3 regions of the Cupriavidus sp. genome follow, and region 1 is predicted to be linked to each of the others. Evidence: predicted binding sites of a transcription regulator. Region 1 holds the regulator's gene; each other region holds the start of a gene.
The links. Region 1 encodes LexA, which represses DNA repair genes until DNA is damaged. Its sites were predicted from a motif close to ACTGTATNNNNATACAGT; they were not measured.
Positions count from the first base shown of each region.

Region 2: the regulator LexA is predicted to act here: its motif matches at 2,004-2,021, upstream of imuA (translesion DNA synthesis-associated protein ImuA).
Region 3: the regulator LexA is predicted to act here: its motif matches at 1,685-1,702, upstream of recA (recombinase RecA).

Region 1 covers NZ_DBHKYV010000030.1:92,255-97,729, forward strand. Annotated here, with positions in the region: gene ACO550_RS28115 (hypothetical protein) at 743-1,003, shown strand; tRNA gene ACO550_RS28120 (tRNA-His) at 1,118-1,193, shown strand; gene ACO550_RS28125 (hypothetical protein) at 1,375-1,635, shown strand; gene ACO550_RS28130 (hypothetical protein) at 1,906-2,079, opposite strand; gene lexA (transcriptional repressor LexA) at 2,262-2,918, opposite strand; gene ACO550_RS28140 (asparaginase) at 3,152-4,159, shown strand; gene rpsF (30S ribosomal protein S6) at 4,270-4,644, shown strand; gene priB (primosomal replication protein N) at 4,665-4,964, shown strand; gene rpsR (30S ribosomal protein S18) at 4,968-5,246, shown strand; gene rplI (50S ribosomal protein L9) at 5,277-5,475, shown strand, end outside.
Region 2 covers NZ_DBHKYV010000027.1:32,309-37,783, reverse strand. Annotated here, with positions in the region: gene ACO550_RS26355 (HEPN domain-containing protein) at 1-924, shown strand, start outside; gene ACO550_RS26350 (hypothetical protein) at 1,199-1,342, opposite strand; gene ACO550_RS26345 (hypothetical protein) at 1,457-1,750, opposite strand; gene imuA (translesion DNA synthesis-associated protein ImuA) at 2,022-2,909, shown strand; gene ACO550_RS26335 (hypothetical protein) at 3,011-3,199, opposite strand; gene ACO550_RS26330 (hypothetical protein) at 3,685-3,936, opposite strand; gene ACO550_RS26325 (hypothetical protein) at 4,033-4,272, opposite strand; gene ACO550_RS26320 (DNA-binding protein) at 5,155-5,475, opposite strand, start outside.
Region 3 covers NZ_DBHKYV010000001.1:96,463-101,937, reverse strand. Annotated here, with positions in the region: gene ACO550_RS00455 (sensor histidine kinase) at 1-913, opposite strand, end outside; gene ACO550_RS00450 (response regulator) at 926-1,615, opposite strand; gene recA (recombinase RecA) at 1,852-2,913, shown strand; gene recX (recombination regulator RecX) at 2,992-3,462, shown strand; gene ACO550_RS00435 (DUF2889 domain-containing protein) at 3,818-4,489, shown strand; gene sucC (ADP-forming succinate--CoA ligase subunit beta) at 4,579-5,475, shown strand, end outside.

The DNA.
Region 1 (5,475 bases):
CCCGCACCAGCAAAGGGATTCCCCTAATTCGCCGGTGGCATGCCATGTTCTTACACTGTGCCTGCCCTCGAATACAGGGCTTTCTTCAACTGATTATTCAGCCCGCCGTGTGCGGGCTTTTTTTTGTGCGTTTCGTCGTGGGTACGCCGACCGTGGGTTTGCCCGGATGGTGGACCACGACTTTGCGGACTACATTGATTCTGCCTTCAGGGCATTGAGATCGCTATATTTAAGAGTCCGCTACGGCGGGCTCTTTTTTTTGCGCGGATTTTGCACTCGGAACCGAGGTTCTGAGTGATATGTGACGAAGAAGTTCCGTGACCAAAAAAAGCAGGCGATGCTCGTCGGGAGTGATCGCCTGTCGGGAATGTCGAGGGGGGTCAATGTCCCTCTGGGAAAGAGTATCCAACAGCACCAACTGCAGAAAAACCCTGCCTTGGAGGGGCACAGACTCCTCTTTTTGGTGGATATGCCGATACTCAGTTCTGGTGGTGAATTCTGTGTCGCTTCTTCTGTCTCGATAACCGGACCCGATTGCTTGCGACGCGGGGAGGGGTAGGGGGCATGCTAGGATTCGCCCAACGTCGCAACCGACGACGTGTGGAACGTGAGTCGCGCATGGATGGTGAATCGGCGCGATTTCAGTGGGGAATAAAAGCAGGTGGGTTGGCCAAGCCCTGGCGCGGCACTGCAGTGATTGGTGCCGCCGCCAGCGATCGGAAGCAAGCCCTGAGGAACTGAAATGGAAACGGAACAACCATTCGGTGAAGTCTTCGAAGACTACCGGGTGATCTGGGTTGCGGAGCAATTGCAGGACGGCAAATGGACCGCGCGCTATTGCTGGCACGCGGGTACGTCGGTCGAAGCAGGCAAGGCGCTGCAACGCGATGTACTCAATGGCAAATCGAAACGCTTGCTTGGCCTGTTTCCAAGCGAGGCCGATACGATTGATGCAATCAAGAATGCTGTGCTGCTGGAAGCGAAGTGGGTTGGAAGCCGATGAAGTCTGTCAGGCTTCCTTGAATTTTTTTGTGCGGGATACTAGCCATCCATCAGGAATCCTTGTATAGTCTTGTTCTTCGCTGATCGACGCATCGGTTGGCGAAACATCACTACGGTGGCTGTAGCTCAGTTGGTAGAGTCCAGGATTGTGATTCCTGTTGTCGCGGGTTCGAGTCCCGTCAGCCACCCCAAAGTATTCCCAGAAAAGCCGCTTATCCAAGCGGCTTTTTTGCTTTCCGCACTCACCGTTTATCTCCTCCACCAACGTCTGACTTCTCAAGGTACGGGTCCGCGCCTCAGTCGCCGACGGCGATCCTTGCCGAATGACTATGCTGTACTCATTGCCATTGAGCGCTTCGGTGGGGGTGAGTCATGACGCTGCGGTTCCATGATCTTTCACGGCAGGAGCAGGACGAGGTGGCAACCGCTTGCGGCAAGCATGGGTTTGTTCCCGACGACTTCGAGTTTGTGATCGAGGTCGAGAGGGGTGGCGAGGGGCGCAAGTCGATTGCGGTGGAGCGCCTGGTTGGTGGTCAGTTCCAGAAATACCAGGCAGCTAACGGTGTCGCGTGGATGGTGCCGTTCGAAGCCGACCTGGCTGCGGACTGGTTTGGATTTCCGCTGGCCGACTGACATCGCAAGTTGCGTTTGGCGCAGGGCAAAAAAAACCGGACCTCGGCGGGGCCGTCAAGGTCCGGGTCTGCGCATGACGCCAATGCGCCAGTGTTTCATTGCGCGCTAGTGAGTTTAATCAGTCTTTCAACAGATTTAAACGTGCTCTTAATTACACGTTGTGAGCATGCGACTCCACTTTTTACAATCGCTCAAGGGTTAGCGACTTGCTGCCGTTAAGCGCGGCCCGCAATGCTGATAGAGGGTTGGGAAAACGCGTCGAGCTCGAGTTCAGGCGTGCAGTTTCGAGGTCGGTTCGTCGAGTTCCAGCATGCGGCAGATTGCGGCCATGTTGCCGACCATCGTGCGGCGCTGGGCACCCTGGTAGACGCGAACGCCCTTGATTTGTCGGAACGGTACCGGCTTGACCGGGCGGCGGGGGGCGATGGAGTTGGATGGCAGCATGGCAGCACCTCGTAATTTGCGTTCAGCAGAAGTCCGCGCCCGCCGTCCAGGGAGGACGGGGCGGCATGGGCAAAGCAAAGCGGGTGACCAGGGCAGACGGCCGTGCTGCCGGGTCGCGGGGACTAGAGGTCAGAGACTTTGTGCGACTTCTCGCGACTCCGCGTGGAGTCTCTTCCCCCGGTTTAAAAACCTGATGATCGGATCAGGCCTACAGCGATACCTTCGAGCGAAAACTCATCGCGACCGGATTGCAGCACGATGTTCTGGAAATCGGGGTTTTCGGCGATCAGTTCAATCGTGTCGCCGCGTTTCTTCAGGCGCTTCACGGTGACATCCTCGCCGAGGCGGGCCACGACGATCTTGCCGTTAGCGGCCTCGCTGGCCTTCTTCACGGCCAGCAGGTCGCCGTCGAGAATGCCCGCGTCACGCATGCTCAGGCCGCGTACGCGCAACAGGTAGTCGGGGCGCTCGTCGAAGACCGAGGCATCCACGTGGTATTGGCGATCGATATGTTCCGCGGCAAGGATCGGGCTACCAGCTGCGACGCGGCCGACCAGCGGCAACGTCAATTGCAGCACGCCAGCCATCGGCAGCGAGAATTGGTCTTCGCGCTCCGAGTCGCTGCGCGAAACCTTCAGCCGGATGCCGCGCGATGCGCCTGGCGTCAGTTCGATCACGCCCTTGCGAGCCAGCGCACGCAGATGTTCTTCGGCGGAATTGGGCGAGGAGAAGCCGAATTCGGCAGCGATCTCTGCGCGGGTCGGCGGAAAGCCGGTATTTCGGATCGCATTGCGGATCAGATCGAAGATCTGCTGCTGCCGGGGTGTCAGGGTCGCCATGGTTCGCCGGTCTCAGTGCCGAAGCACTGTATGTTTAAACAGTATGCTGTGATTTTATACAGTATCGAGTGAAGTGCAAGCACAATTTGCGCTGTGGGCTCAACATGCGGGCCTGGCGTGCTGGTGCACTGGATGGCGCACCGGATTGCGGTCCACGGGTTTGCCATGGCTGCGAGCGGCGCGGCGCGGCAGTTACAATCGGCGCCCGGATCCATCGACTGATCAGCGCTGACATGACCGCTTCCTTGCCTCGAATCGTTGTGCTCGCCACGGGCGGCACCATTGCCGGATCGTCCGGAAGTCCTGCCAGCAGTGCCCATTACCAGGCCGCCACCGTGCCGGTATCGCAACTGGTGCAGGCCGTGCCCGTCCTGGCCGATGTTGCGCGCATCGAGGCGGAGCAGGTTGCGCAGGTCGACAGCAAGGACATGATGTTCAGTCTCTGGCAGCAGTTGGCCGCGCGCGTGGCGCACTGGTCGGCGCAGCCCGATGTGGCCGGTATCGTGATCACGCATGGGACCGACACGCTTGAGGAAACGGCGATGTTCCTGCATCTGACGCAGGCTACGCCGGTGCCAGTGGTAATTACCGCCGCGATGCGCCCCTCGACTTCGCTGTCCGCCGATGGCCCGCTGAACCTGCTCGATGCGGTGCGCGTAGCGGCCAATCCGGCGGCGCGCGGCAAGGGCGTGCTGGTGGTGTTGAACCAGCAGATCCACGCCGCGCGCGATGTCACCAAGTCACATACTTCGGCGGTCGATGCTTTTGTCTCGCCGGTTGCCGGTCCGCTCGGATTCGTGCAGGACACCTATATCCGGTTTGCGCGGGCGCCGCTGGCGGCGGGTGCGGACAGATCGTACCTGCCGGTGCCCGCAAGCTGGCCGATGGTGGAGATCGTGGCCAGCTATGCCCAACCAGGGCGGGTGGCTGTCGATGCACTGGTGTCGGCCGGCGTGAAGGGCCTGGTGGTGGCAGCGGCAGGCAATGGCTCGGTGCATGAAACCCTGGCGGGCGCGCTGGCCGATGCCGCGGCGCGTGGCGTGGCGGTGGTACGCAGCTCGCGCACCGGTGCCGGTCACGTGGCATTGGCAGCCAAGCCGGCGCCCACCGCCGGCTTGTTCGCCTCGGCCGCCGACCTGAACCCGTACAAGGCGCGCGTGTTGCTGTTGCTGGCCCTGGCGTCCGACCCGGGTCTTGGCGCCGATTCCGGGCGCCTGCAGGATCTTTACGCCCGATCGTAGGCTACGGTCGGCCTGCTTGCGGGTCGCCTGGTTACGGGCTATACTCGCGGGCTATTCAACCTTGCCGCACCGGACTTGACGCCCGGGTGGCTCATCCAAAAGGAGCGTCAATGCGTCATTACGAAATCGTATTTATCGTCCATCCGGACCAAAGCGAACAAGTGCCGGCGATGATCGAGCGCTACAAGCAGCTCGTGATCTCGCAGAACGGTCAGATCCATCGCGTGGAAGACTGGGGCCGCCGTCAGATGGCCTACATGATCCAGAAGCTGGCCAAGGCTCACTACGTTTGCCTGAACATCGAATGCGGCAAGGAAACGCTGGCTGAACTGGAACACGCGTTCAAGTTCAACGACGCCGTCCTGCGCCACCTGATCGTCCAGACCAAGAAGGCCGAGACTGCTCCTTCGCCGATGATGAAGGAAGTGCAGCGCGAAGAAGCCCGCAAGGCCGCGCAAACGACCACGGAAGGCCAGGCCGCCTAAGTGCGGACTGCTGTGTCGCGGTGAACCAGCTTCGGCTGACCGCCACCCTCGCCGAACGAGACACGCTGCGCTACACACCGGCCGGAGTACCCGTCGTCAACTGCATCCTGCAGCATGCCGGCGAGGTCCTGGAGGCGGAAACGCCCCGGCAGGTGGAGTTTGCGGTCGTGGCCATGGCCATTGGCGCCATCGGCCAGCGACTCGAGCGGTTGCCGCTCGGCACGTTGCTTGATTGCGAAGGATTCCTGGCGCGCAAGCACCGCAACAGCAAGACACTGGTCTTTCACATCACTCGATGTAAAGCATTCGAAAAGGATTGAATCATGGCATTCGTCAAACGTGACAACAAGAACAAGAAGCGCTTCCAGCAACAGAACCCTCTGTTCAAGCGCAAGCGCTTCTGCCGCTTCACCGTGGCTGGCGTCGAACAGATCGACTACAAGGATCTGGACACGCTGAAGGACTTCATCGGCGACAACGGCAAGATCACGCCGGCTCGTCTGACCGGTACCAAGGCGCACTATCAGCGTCAGCTCGACACGGCTATCAAGCGCGCCCGCTTCCTGGCGCTGGTGCCGTACACCGACCTGCACAAGAACTGATAGTCCCGGGACCGCAAGGAGAAATACACGATGCAAGTCATTCTGCTGGAAAAAGTCGTCAACCTGGGCAACCTGGGTGAGATCGTTCGTGTGAAGGACGGTTACGCACGTAACTTCCTGATCCCGTCGAAGCGTGCTCGTCGCGCTACGCAAACCGCAATCGCCGAATTCGAAGTGAAGCGCGCCGAGCTGGAAAAGGCCGCTGCCGAGAAGCTGGCTGCTGCACAAG
Region 2 (5,475 bases), on a different contig from region 1:
GTCTACCTAGTAATGCCAAATTTTGGAGACGAAATTAGCGAGATTGAAATCTCTAAAGAATTTGGAATCAAAGTCTTTGATAAGTATGATGAGCTTCCGGAGTTCTTCTCAGGCACTGGCAGTTTATTGTCGGCTTTCTCTAAGACGGAAAAAAGGACGGTATTTCTTCAAACGGTTGTAGCTGGATATTGCGGGAGGGGTCTGCAGACAAGCGGCGTCAAGACGGCTTACGGATCATTTAAGACTGCTTTGCAGCAATTGATCTCCAAGCGCGTCTTGAAAGTGGAGGACGTTCCAGGGAGTCTGGGATTCTTTCTTTCTAGCCAGCATGCTGTTCAGAAGTTTGATCTTGTTTACGTGGATCGGCTTTCGAAGAAGGGCGCGAAAGCCCCCTTACCAATGGATGTTTGCCGTCTACTCGAAAAGGCAAGGCCAGATACCGATAGTGAGAATTGGAAAAAGGCAGTTGCGGCAGAGAGTGCGCATTCAGCACTGAAAAGCGTACTTCGCTTGCCGTCGCTCTTGATGATTAGTGATTCGCCGGAGGCAAAACGGGTTCGAGCCGCAACGGAGTGGTGTTTCGATTCTTATGTTAGTGAGAATCAGACGCTCGCGTTTTTACAGACCTGCATTGGATTGGAAGCTCTGTTTGGCGATGATACTAGTAATGGTAGTCTTACTCACACATTAGCGGACCGCTGCGCTTATCTAATTGGTAACAATATAAAAGGTCGTAATACAATCCGCGAACGATTCAAAGAATTGTATGTGATGCGCTCGAAATTAGTTCATGGGAATGCGACATCACTCGATGAGAGCGATGAGGACTTCCTGGGGTGGGGCAGAACGGCGTTGGAGCTGTCTATTATTTCAGAGATAAAGCATCTCGGTTTGGATAGCACGCAGCCGTTGGGATTGGCATGAACCCTGCTGTCACAGATTCGAATCGCTGCGCTTCCCGGCGCTCGCGAGAATTGCAATCTGACCCCAATCGCAACGCCTGTCTTCGGCAAACGCAACGGGTTACTCTCTGGCAAGAGTGTTGGGAAAAGCAACGGAACGGGGTACGTATTTGAACTTGAGCTCGACGAGCCAGCCGGCGTCGCGCGGCACAGCCTTTCGCGGCGTGAGCAGCATCGGTTTCAGGGTGTCCAGCACCGCTGGAGTAGCGCGGACCATGGGCCTTAGCCCTTAACCCTTAACCCTTAACGTCTCGCGGGTCATTGCCGAAAGAATTGCGCTCACGGAGCTGGCCATCGCGGCCGCGTTTTCCGGCGCCCGCCGCCTCAACCACCCACCCTTCGCCCGCGGGAACCACGTGAATGTCCTTGATGGTCATCATCGTCTCCATTGTGCTGATAATGCAGAGTGTTGGCGAGGACGTAGAGGCCTGCTATCGGTTGCGGTCCTACGTCGCTGGTGGTGACAGCGGCGACGCTTGTGCAACTGCCAGCTTCTAGTCAGCGGAGAGGACCTTGCTCAACTCGTGCTCGACGATATGTCTAATTTCGTTGGCAATCTGCGCAACCTGCGATGCCTTGCCGGCAACCGTGATGGGCTGGTTCTCTTCCAGGGTCTGCAGCACGCCCTGAACATCGCCTGCCGCCTCGCTGCTATTGACGAAGCGGGTGACTACCTTGACGGCGGCGGCTTCACGCCCCCACCCCTGGATCACCAGCGTTGCTGCCTGCTTAGAAAGCTCCGTAAGGGTAGCTTCAAAGTACTTTTCCTGCGAATCGTCGTAAGACATGCCCAAGCCCTTCGATTAAAAATGGGGTATCGATTATGAGGCACGTCGTGCACGTTTGCTAGGTGAAGCTCCAGCCATATGAAAGAACGTGGATTTGGAATGTTGGCGGTTAAATGTGGCTAAAAGTGATCTAAAAGGCATAATATAGATTATGTTAAGCGATTCAAATTTGCCGTTTAGCCGGCTAAACGCCTCCGCATAGTTTTCATTAGTAGAAATACATAGTGAATAAAATTGCAAAAATCACCTATATACTGTATGTATATACAGTATGCCGCCTCATCTATCGCAAACTCCTTGCTCGGGAATTTCTGCCCATCAACTTTCCCTCTTGGGTGACGCTGAGGCTGTGTTGATAGCGACTACCGATGTCGACGCGTCGTCGCCGCCTCCTTCGATCGCTCCTTCGCAAAAGGTCAATCCGCTCAGCGACCCGAGCGCGATCCACCCTTCTCTATGGAGGGCGAGTCAATTGGCGCAGCCCGTGGGCAGAGTTATCGCCAGCGGCATCGAGGCTTTGGATGGGCAACTGCCGGGTGGAGGTTGGGCGGAAGGTGCCGTCACTGAATTGATCGTCAAGCAGCCGGGCATCGGCGAACTATCAATGCTCCACGGTGCGCTAGATGCGGCGGCGCAGCGCAATCGCCCGATATGGCTAGTGAGCTGCCCGTATGCTCCAAACGCGCCAGAACTTGCGCGTATCGGCTTGGCCAAGCATGTTCGCTGGGTGAAGGCAGAATCGGCGGCAGATGCACAGTGGGCGTGCGAGACGATCTTGCGCTCGAATGCACTAGGCGCGCTCGTGGCGTGGTTGCCGCGCACTCGGCCCGAGTCTATCCGGCGCCTGCAGGCCCTTGCCGCTGCAACGGACGCACTGGTGTTCGCCATTCGTTCGGCCTCGGCCGCCAACGATGCCTCCGCATCTCCACTGCGCATTGCACTCGAGCCAGCGCCAGGTGGCTGTGTACGCGCACAGATACTAAAGCGTCGAGGGCCTGCAGCTTCTAGCGCTTTGCTTTTGCCGCTTCAGAGTCTGGTCTATCTGGCGGGCATCGGCGGGGCCCACCGCCGCGGTCGGATTCTATCGAGCCCGGAGCAGCGTCAGGACCGCGAGGACCGTGTTGCGGCCGCTTCAGAAATGTCCAGCGCAGATGCTTGAATGGCTTGGGGCGCTTGAAGCTGCATGCCGATAACGAACAGTTATCGGCATGGACCACTGGCGTAAAAAAGCCGCCCGGAGGCGGCTTTTGCCAAAGTTGCTTAGGGCAGCGCTACAGCCACAAGTGCACTCATACCCAGCCCGTGAATCGTTTCCAACACAGACAACACAGACAGCTTCACGAAATCCAGAGAGTTTTTGCCCATACCTTCACCTTCGGCCTTTCCGACATCAGTTGATGTCGAGTTAATATTTGTCATACCGCGCAGCTTGGCGAAACCAAGCACCATCAGCAATAGAACATAAAAGACCAGGTATGAGGCACCCAGCAGGGTCGAACTGCCCGCAACCGCCCCTGACCTAAGCAACCTTGCCGTGGATTATGCCAGATCGGCCCATGTTCCACACTCGGGCATGGCGCTTCACTAGGTCACCGCGGCGTTTTCCTTCAGCGGCCGGATCGCGCCTTGCGGATAGCGCCATCTGCAACCGCTCCGGCTGCACGCTCGCCCATCCGGTCGACGTCGTTGCGAACGCGCTTCTGCTCCTCGGGAGACAAATCATCGAATGCCTGCCGTTGTCGGTTGCGCATCGCTCGGAATTACTCGATGGTCATATCCGGAAACAGCTGAGCACGTATCGCGTCGTCTTCGGCGTCATCTTCCGGATGCTGGGGAGTGTTTTGATCGTCGGTCGGCATGTTCAGAGTTCTCTCCAGCAACCGGCCGGTGCGGGACGCTTTGGGGCGCCGGGTTGTTCCCCTACCGGGGCGTTTTCAGAGGTCCCGGTTCGTGTCGTAGTCGCAGGCGTCGCACTCATAGTCAGCGACGGCATCCGGCGCACAAGGGAGCGTCTTGCCGCAGCCGGCGCAGGGTTGCCAAACGATCCACGCGCCGAAGTATTCCTCGCACTCGCAGTTTTCCAGCGCCCGCACGCTGGCCAGCGCATCAATGTCCCGATCTGGCCAGCTGCATTCCTCGCGCATGAAGCGGCGCGCAGCTTGTTCATCAATGAAAAACTGTTGCATTACCGCCTCCTGCGACACCGGCGCCCGGCCGGTGCGGGGCCGCGTAAAGCGCCGGATATCCCCGGATGGGGCGTTTTCGCTGGCGCTAGAACGGAATCAATCCTTGGTGTTCGCGTTGGTGATCGCTTGCTTGACGAGTGCATGAGTGTCGATGGCCTTCGCAAAGGGCATCTCCAGATCCCCCGGCACGTGAATGTGCCACCCATCGGTTTCGGGCCTGGCGAGCGCCATCAGATGCCGGTAGCGTCGAGCGTCCTCGCGAAAACTGTCCAGGAGCATCGCCAACTGCTCGGCCCTCGCTTTCCAATCCGTCTTATCTCCGCTGCGATCGGCCATCTTCCTGCCTCATCCGGGCTTCCGGCCGGTGCGGAGCGCTTGGGCGCCTGGTTGTTGATTCGTGGGGCGTTCTCGCTCAAAGGTCGGCATCCCCGTCCTGCCGCCCCACAACTTCTATCTGCCAGTCGCTCGCGATCCTGCCGACCCGAGGGAGATCGCCTCGGGCAATGACTCGACGCACATCGCCCAGGAGGGCGGCCGGCACCCCTTTATCGTTCGCCCGTGTCAATGCCGCCGTGCCAATGCTGTAGCGGCCACCGCAGACCGGGCAGTTATACATATGGCCGTCCGACCTCTGCTGCAAAGCCCACCGCGATGCCGGCATATGACACAGCGCGCAATTGACAGCTTCAGTGATCCTCTGCAATTGACTCTCCTCTCGCCTCGGGGCGTTTCCTTGATCGCTCACTGGTGCCCGTTGAGCGGTCCGCATAAGGAACTGCTTTGGTGATGCGTCTAAAGGCGCACCGCTAGCCCTGGATCGCGTGTGGCGGCCTGCCAAGGCAAAGCGACTTGAGCGTGCATTTCGCCGGCGCTTGTACGACGGACGCGCACCGAACCACCGGCCGGAACCCCGCACCATGTCTCGGTGCTGATCATGCCCAGGTCTCGAAGCGTGCTCGCACTGACGACCAACACGTCATCCTTGAAATCGGAAGGGCTCATGGCCGCATAGCGCAGCGCTGCAGCTTCCAACTCTTCGTGCAAGTGTGCTGGTGTCGTGATCAGGTGTTGTTGGTGTCTCGGGATCAAAACATCGACCTCTCATTTGAGATTGCTGCAACTTTCATCGGCCCTGATGGCGCGCTGAAACCAAAGGACCTACGTCGCACGACGTTGACTCAGCTCCTACTCGCGCATTCGGCTGGTGGGAGGAGGAAATTATTTGGTATCTCCCGCTGGCCGCCGGCGGCGAGAAGCTTGCACAAGGTCGACGGGCGTACGCGCGTCCTTCCGTACACGCACGAGCCTACCATCTGCCATGCGCGCGGTCAGGTCCTTCACTTGATCTGACGTCTTCTCTTCGCGCGCCAACACGCTGGACAGTTCGGCCTCAATCCGCTCGCGTGCCCGGACTTCGCCCTCCCACTTGGCGTTCGCTACAGCAGCAGCTTGGTCGGCTGCAACACGCGCCGCACGCTCGCGGTCCAAATCCGCCCGTACCGCGGCCAACTCCGTCTCCAACCGAGGCAAGGCTTCCAG
Region 3 (5,475 bases), on a different contig from region 1:
GGGTCTTCATCTGGTGCGCGGCATCGGCGATAAAGCGCTTCTGCGTCTGTACCGATTGGTCGAGCTGCGCGAGCAGGTCGTTGAACGACGCCACCAGCGGCGTGATTTCCTGCGGTGCGGCGCGCTCGTCGATCGGACTCGTGTCGCCGGGGTTGCGCGCGCGAATGCGTTGCTGGATCGCGGTGAGCGGTGCGAGTCCGCGCGTAAGTCCGAACCATACCAGCACCACGGCCAGCGGCAGGATCACGAACTGCGGCAGGATCACGCCCTTGATGATTTCATTGGCCAGCCGCGCGCGCTTGTCGAGCGTTTCGGCCACCTGTACCAGCACCGGCTGCGGACCACCGACATTCTTCAGGTCGACATAGGTATAGGCCACGCGCACATCGTTGCCGGCCACCCGATCGTCGCGCAGCGAGACCAGTCCCGCGTGGCCCTCCTCATCCTCGGACGGCAGCGGCAGGTCATGGTCGCCGGCCACATACTCGCCGCGCCGGCCCACCACCTGGTAGTAGATGTTGTCGGTTTCGTCGGCGCGCAGGATCTCGCGCGCCGACAGCGGCAGTTGCAGCGTCACGCGTCCATTGACTTCGCGCACCTGCTGCGACAGCACGATGGCGCTGGCTTCCAGCGAGCGGTCGAACGGGCCGTTGGCAATCGACTTGGCCACCAGGTAGGTGACGGCGATGCTCATCGGCCACAGCAGCAGCAGCGGGGCCAGCATCCAGTCGAGGATCTCACCGAACAGCGAGCGCGGTGCCGGATGGGCCGAAGTCTCCTCGAGGTGCGGCAATGCATCGGCCAGCGCGGCGTCCTCGGCCGCGGCATCCGCCAGCGTGGGGCGGGCGGCGTCGGGCGGGCGGGGGGCGCCTGCGGCGGATTGGCGTCGCCATGGCAGGCGCAGCAGGCTCATGGGTGCTCGTCGTCAGCCATGCGCAGCCACGGCCGGCTGGAATTTCTCGAGGCAGTAGCCCAGGCCGCGCACGGTGGCAATGCGAATGCCGCCAACCTCGATCTTCTTGCGCAGCCGATGCACGTAGACCTCGATCGCGTTATTGCTGACTTCCTCGCCCCATTCGCACAGGTGGTCGACCAGTTGCTCCTTCGATACCAGCCGGCCGCTGCGCGTGAGCAGGATTTCCAGCAGGCCGACCTCGCGTGCCGAAAGGTCCAGCATCTGCTCGTTGAGATAGGCGATGCGCCCGACCTGGTCGAACGCCAATGGGCCATGGCGCATCAGGGTGGCACCGCCACCGGCGCCGCGCCGCACCAGCGCCCGTACCCGCGCTTCAAGCTCGGTCAACGCGAATGGCTTGGCCATGTAGTCGTCGGCGCCAAGGTCCAGGCCCTTGACGCGCTCGTCCACGCCGTCGGCCGCGGTCAGGATCAGTACCGGCAGCATGGCGCCGCGTGCGCGCAGCCGCTTGAGCACTTCGAGCCCGGGCATGCGCGGCAAGCCGAGGTCTAGAATCAGCAAGTCGAAGGTTTGCGTGGAGAGCGCGGAATCGGCTTCCAGGCCATTGGCAACGTGATCCACCGCATAGCCGGAATGGCGTAGCGATCGTGTGAGGCCGTCTGCCAGCACATCGTCATCTTCGGCGATCAGAATCCGCATGATTGTCTCCACCCAGGGGGCCGGCATCGCCTGCCGCCGGCTGCGGAACCGGTGGGGCTTGCCAAGCATACTGTTTTTTTATACAGTACCCGACATTCCGCGCAAGCTGCCCCGGAAGGGTGCTGCGCAGTGCCGGGCCAGGCGCCCCAGCCCTGGGGAAGATCCCGGAAAAGGCTTGAAAATCAGGCGCCGCGCCGCATGCGGCCTATTTATACACCATTGACTGAAGGACGACCATGGACGACAAGAAGGCCGGCGCCGGCGTGAGCGCTGAGAAGCAGAAGGCGCTTGCCGCCGCGCTCTCCCAGATCGAGAAGCAGTTTGGCAAGGGCTCGATCATGCGTCTGGGCGATGGGGAAATCGAACAGGATATCCAGGTGGTGTCCACGGGCTCGCTGGGCCTGGATATCGCGCTGGGTGTCGGCGGCCTGCCGCGCGGCCGCGTGGTCGAGATCTACGGCCCGGAATCGTCGGGCAAGACCACGCTGACGCTGCAGGTGGTGGCCGAGATGCAGAAGCTGGGCGGCACCTGCGCGTTTATCGACGCGGAACACGCCCTCGATGTGCAATACGCGGGCAAGCTGGGCGTGGACGTCGGCAACCTGCTGATTTCGCAGCCGGATACCGGTGAACAGGCGCTGGAAATCACCGACGCACTGGTGCGCTCGGGCTCGATCGACCTGATCGTGATCGACTCGGTGGCCGCGCTGGTACCGAAGGCCGAAATCGAAGGCGAGATGGGCGATTCGCTGCCGGGCCTGCAGGCCCGCCTGATGAGCCAGGCGCTGCGCAAGCTGACCGGCACCATCAAGCGTACCAATTGCCTGGTGATCTTCATCAACCAGATCCGCATGAAGATCGGCGTGATGTTCGGTTCGCCGGAAACCACCACGGGCGGTAACGCGCTGAAGTTCTACGCGTCGGTGCGTCTCGATATCCGCCGCATCGGCTCGATCAAGAAGGGCGATGATGTGATCGGTAACGAGACCAAGGTCAAGGTGGTCAAGAACAAGGTGTCGCCGCCGTTCCGCGAGGCATTCTTCGACATCCTCTATGGCCAGGGCATCTCGCGCCAGGGCGAGATCATCGATCTCGGCGTGGACGCCAAGATCGTCGAGAAGTCGGGCGCGTGGTACAGCTACAACGGCGACAAGATCGGCCAGGGCAAGGACAATGCGCGCGAATACCTGCGCGAGAACCCCGATATTGCGGCGGAGATCGAGAACAAGGTCCGTGCAGCACTCGGCGTGGCCCCGACCAATGCCGCGGTTGGCGCACCGGCCGAGATCGACGGCTGAGGTTGACGTTGTTGTAAAGGAAGGCCGTCGCATGGTTGTGCGGCGGCTTTTTTGTTTTGAAGCTGGCAGAACTCCCGGATGCCCCGCCCACCCCTCTCCTTGAAAGCCCGCGCAGTGGGCTACCTGTCCCGTCGCGAGCACAGCCGTGCCGAACTGTCCCGCAAGCTGGCTCCGCATGCCGAATCGGCGGAAGAGGTGGAGGCCTTGCTCGATGCATTGGAGCGCGAAAACTGGCTGTCCAACGACCGTTTCGTCGACAGCCTCGTGCATCGCCGCGCCAGCCGGTACGGCGCCGCGCGCGTGATGCAGGAAGCCAAGACCCACCAGCTGGGCAACGATCAGTTGCGCGATCTGCAGGAACGCCTGCGCGACAGCGAGGTGGAGCGTGCGGCCGAGGTCTGGCGCAAACGCTTCGGCGTGCCACCCGATTCACCCGAGGCACGTGCAAAGCAGATCCGTTTCATGATGGCGCGCGGTTTCTCGCGCGCGGTGATCGGCAAGATCATCCGCGGCGCTGAAGAAGACGCGCAAGAAGAGTTGGGCGAGTAAGGAGAGCAGGGCGGGTAGCCATCTGCATACCTGCGTACGCATAAGGGGTATTCAAGCGCGCGTCAAGGCAGTTGTCGTACCACTGGTGCAACGCAGCGGCCACGCTCCTCATCGGCCGGGATCCGTTGTGTGGCGCGGGTTTGCCGGGTTTGCCGCCGCAACAATCGGTGCCATACAAGCGGGTGCGCAGGATGTTCCCGGTCAAAGCGGCGCGGCATGTTAAACTCCACGAGTTCTCCCGGCCAAGGCGGCCGTCCGGCTGGTGCCGGGCCGTCTGCCGCGATGTTTAGCCGGTTTTTGCCCGGTTGCCCCCGATTTTTCGCCACAAGAGCCTGCCGCTTCAGCCCCTGCTGTCATGCCGCTTTCCCCGCCTGTCACCCGAGCCTTGCGTCACCGCCGTGCCATCACGGCCGAGGCGTATTTGCGGGATGACGGCCTGTGGGACATCGAGGCACGCCTGACCGATACCAAGCCACGCGACATCGCGCTGGCGGGCAATCGGGTCAGGCCTGAAGGCCAGCCGTTGCACGACTTGTGGTTGCGCGTGACGATCGACCTGCGATTGAACATCGTGGACGCCGAAGCCTGTTCCGACTGGGTGCCATATCCGACTCATTGCGACACGATTGGCCCGGCCTACCGTCAGTTGATCGGCCTGAACCTGATGAAGGGGTTCCGCAAGGCGGTGCGCGAGCGCCTGGGCAGTATCGACGGCTGCACCCATCTCACCGAACTGGCCGGCGTCTTGCCGACCACCGCCATCCAGGCCTTCGCGGGCGATGTGTTCAAGATCCGCGATGGCCTTGAAGATACGAATCCCGAACCACCGATGCAACTCCATGGCTGCCATGCGCTCCATTTCGAGGGCGAGGTGGTTCGCCAGTTTTACCCGCGCTGGTATGGTCACCAGCCGAAACCGAAAGCCGGCGCTGCGGCGTCGTCCCCCCAGACCGCGTCACGCGCCGATGCCCCGGCATCAGGTGGCGAAGACACCCTGGCCCACCGGCCCAACGGTACGTCGGGCTGACCGTCACGGTCGGCTCAGGAAACAGGCGCAAGCCCTTCGTCTCCAACTATTTTTCCCATCCCTTTACGCCTACCCGAAAGGAAACACGCATGAATATCCATGAGTATCAAGGCAAGGAAATCCTGCGCAAATACAATGTGCCGGTTCCGCGCGGCATCCCGGCTTTCTCGCTCGAAGAGGCTCTGAAGGCCGCTGAGCAGCTCGGCGGCCCGGTGTGGGTTGTCAAGGCACAGATCCACGCAGGTGGCCGCGGCAAGGGCGGCGGCGTGAAGGTGGCCAAGAGCATCGACGAGGTCAAGACCTACGCCAGCAACATCCTGGGCATGACCCTGGTGACGCACCAGACCGGTCCGGAAGGCAAGAAGGTCAATCGCCTGCTGATCGAGGAAGGCGCCGACATCAAGAAGGAACTGTACGTTTCGCTGGTGGTTGACCGCGTGTCGCAGAAGGTGGCCCTGATGGCCTCGAGCGAAGGCGGCATGGACATCGAGGAAGTCGCTGCCCATTCCCCGGAAAAGATTCACACGCTGCTGGTCGATCCGGCCGAAGGCCTGAAGGATTCGGACGCCGACGACATCGCCCGCAAGATCGGCGTGCCCGACGCCAGCGTGCCGCAAGCGCGCCAGGCACTGCAAGGCCTGTACAAGGCGTTCTGGGAAACCGACGCTTCGCTGGCCGAAATCAACCCGCTGATCCTGACCGGCGACGGCAAGGTCATCGCGCTGGACGCCAAGTTCAACTTCGACTCGAACGCACTGTTCCGTCACCCGGAAATCGTTGCGTACCGTGACCTGGACGAAGAAGACGCCAACGAAATCGAAGCCTCGAAGTTCGACCTGGCCTACATCTCGCTGGACGGCAACATCGGCTGCCTGGTGAACGGTGCCGGCCTGGCCATGGCCACGATGGACACGATCAAGCTGTTCGGCGGCGAGCCGGCCAACTTCCTGGACGTGGGCGGCGGTGCCACCACCGAGAAGGTGACC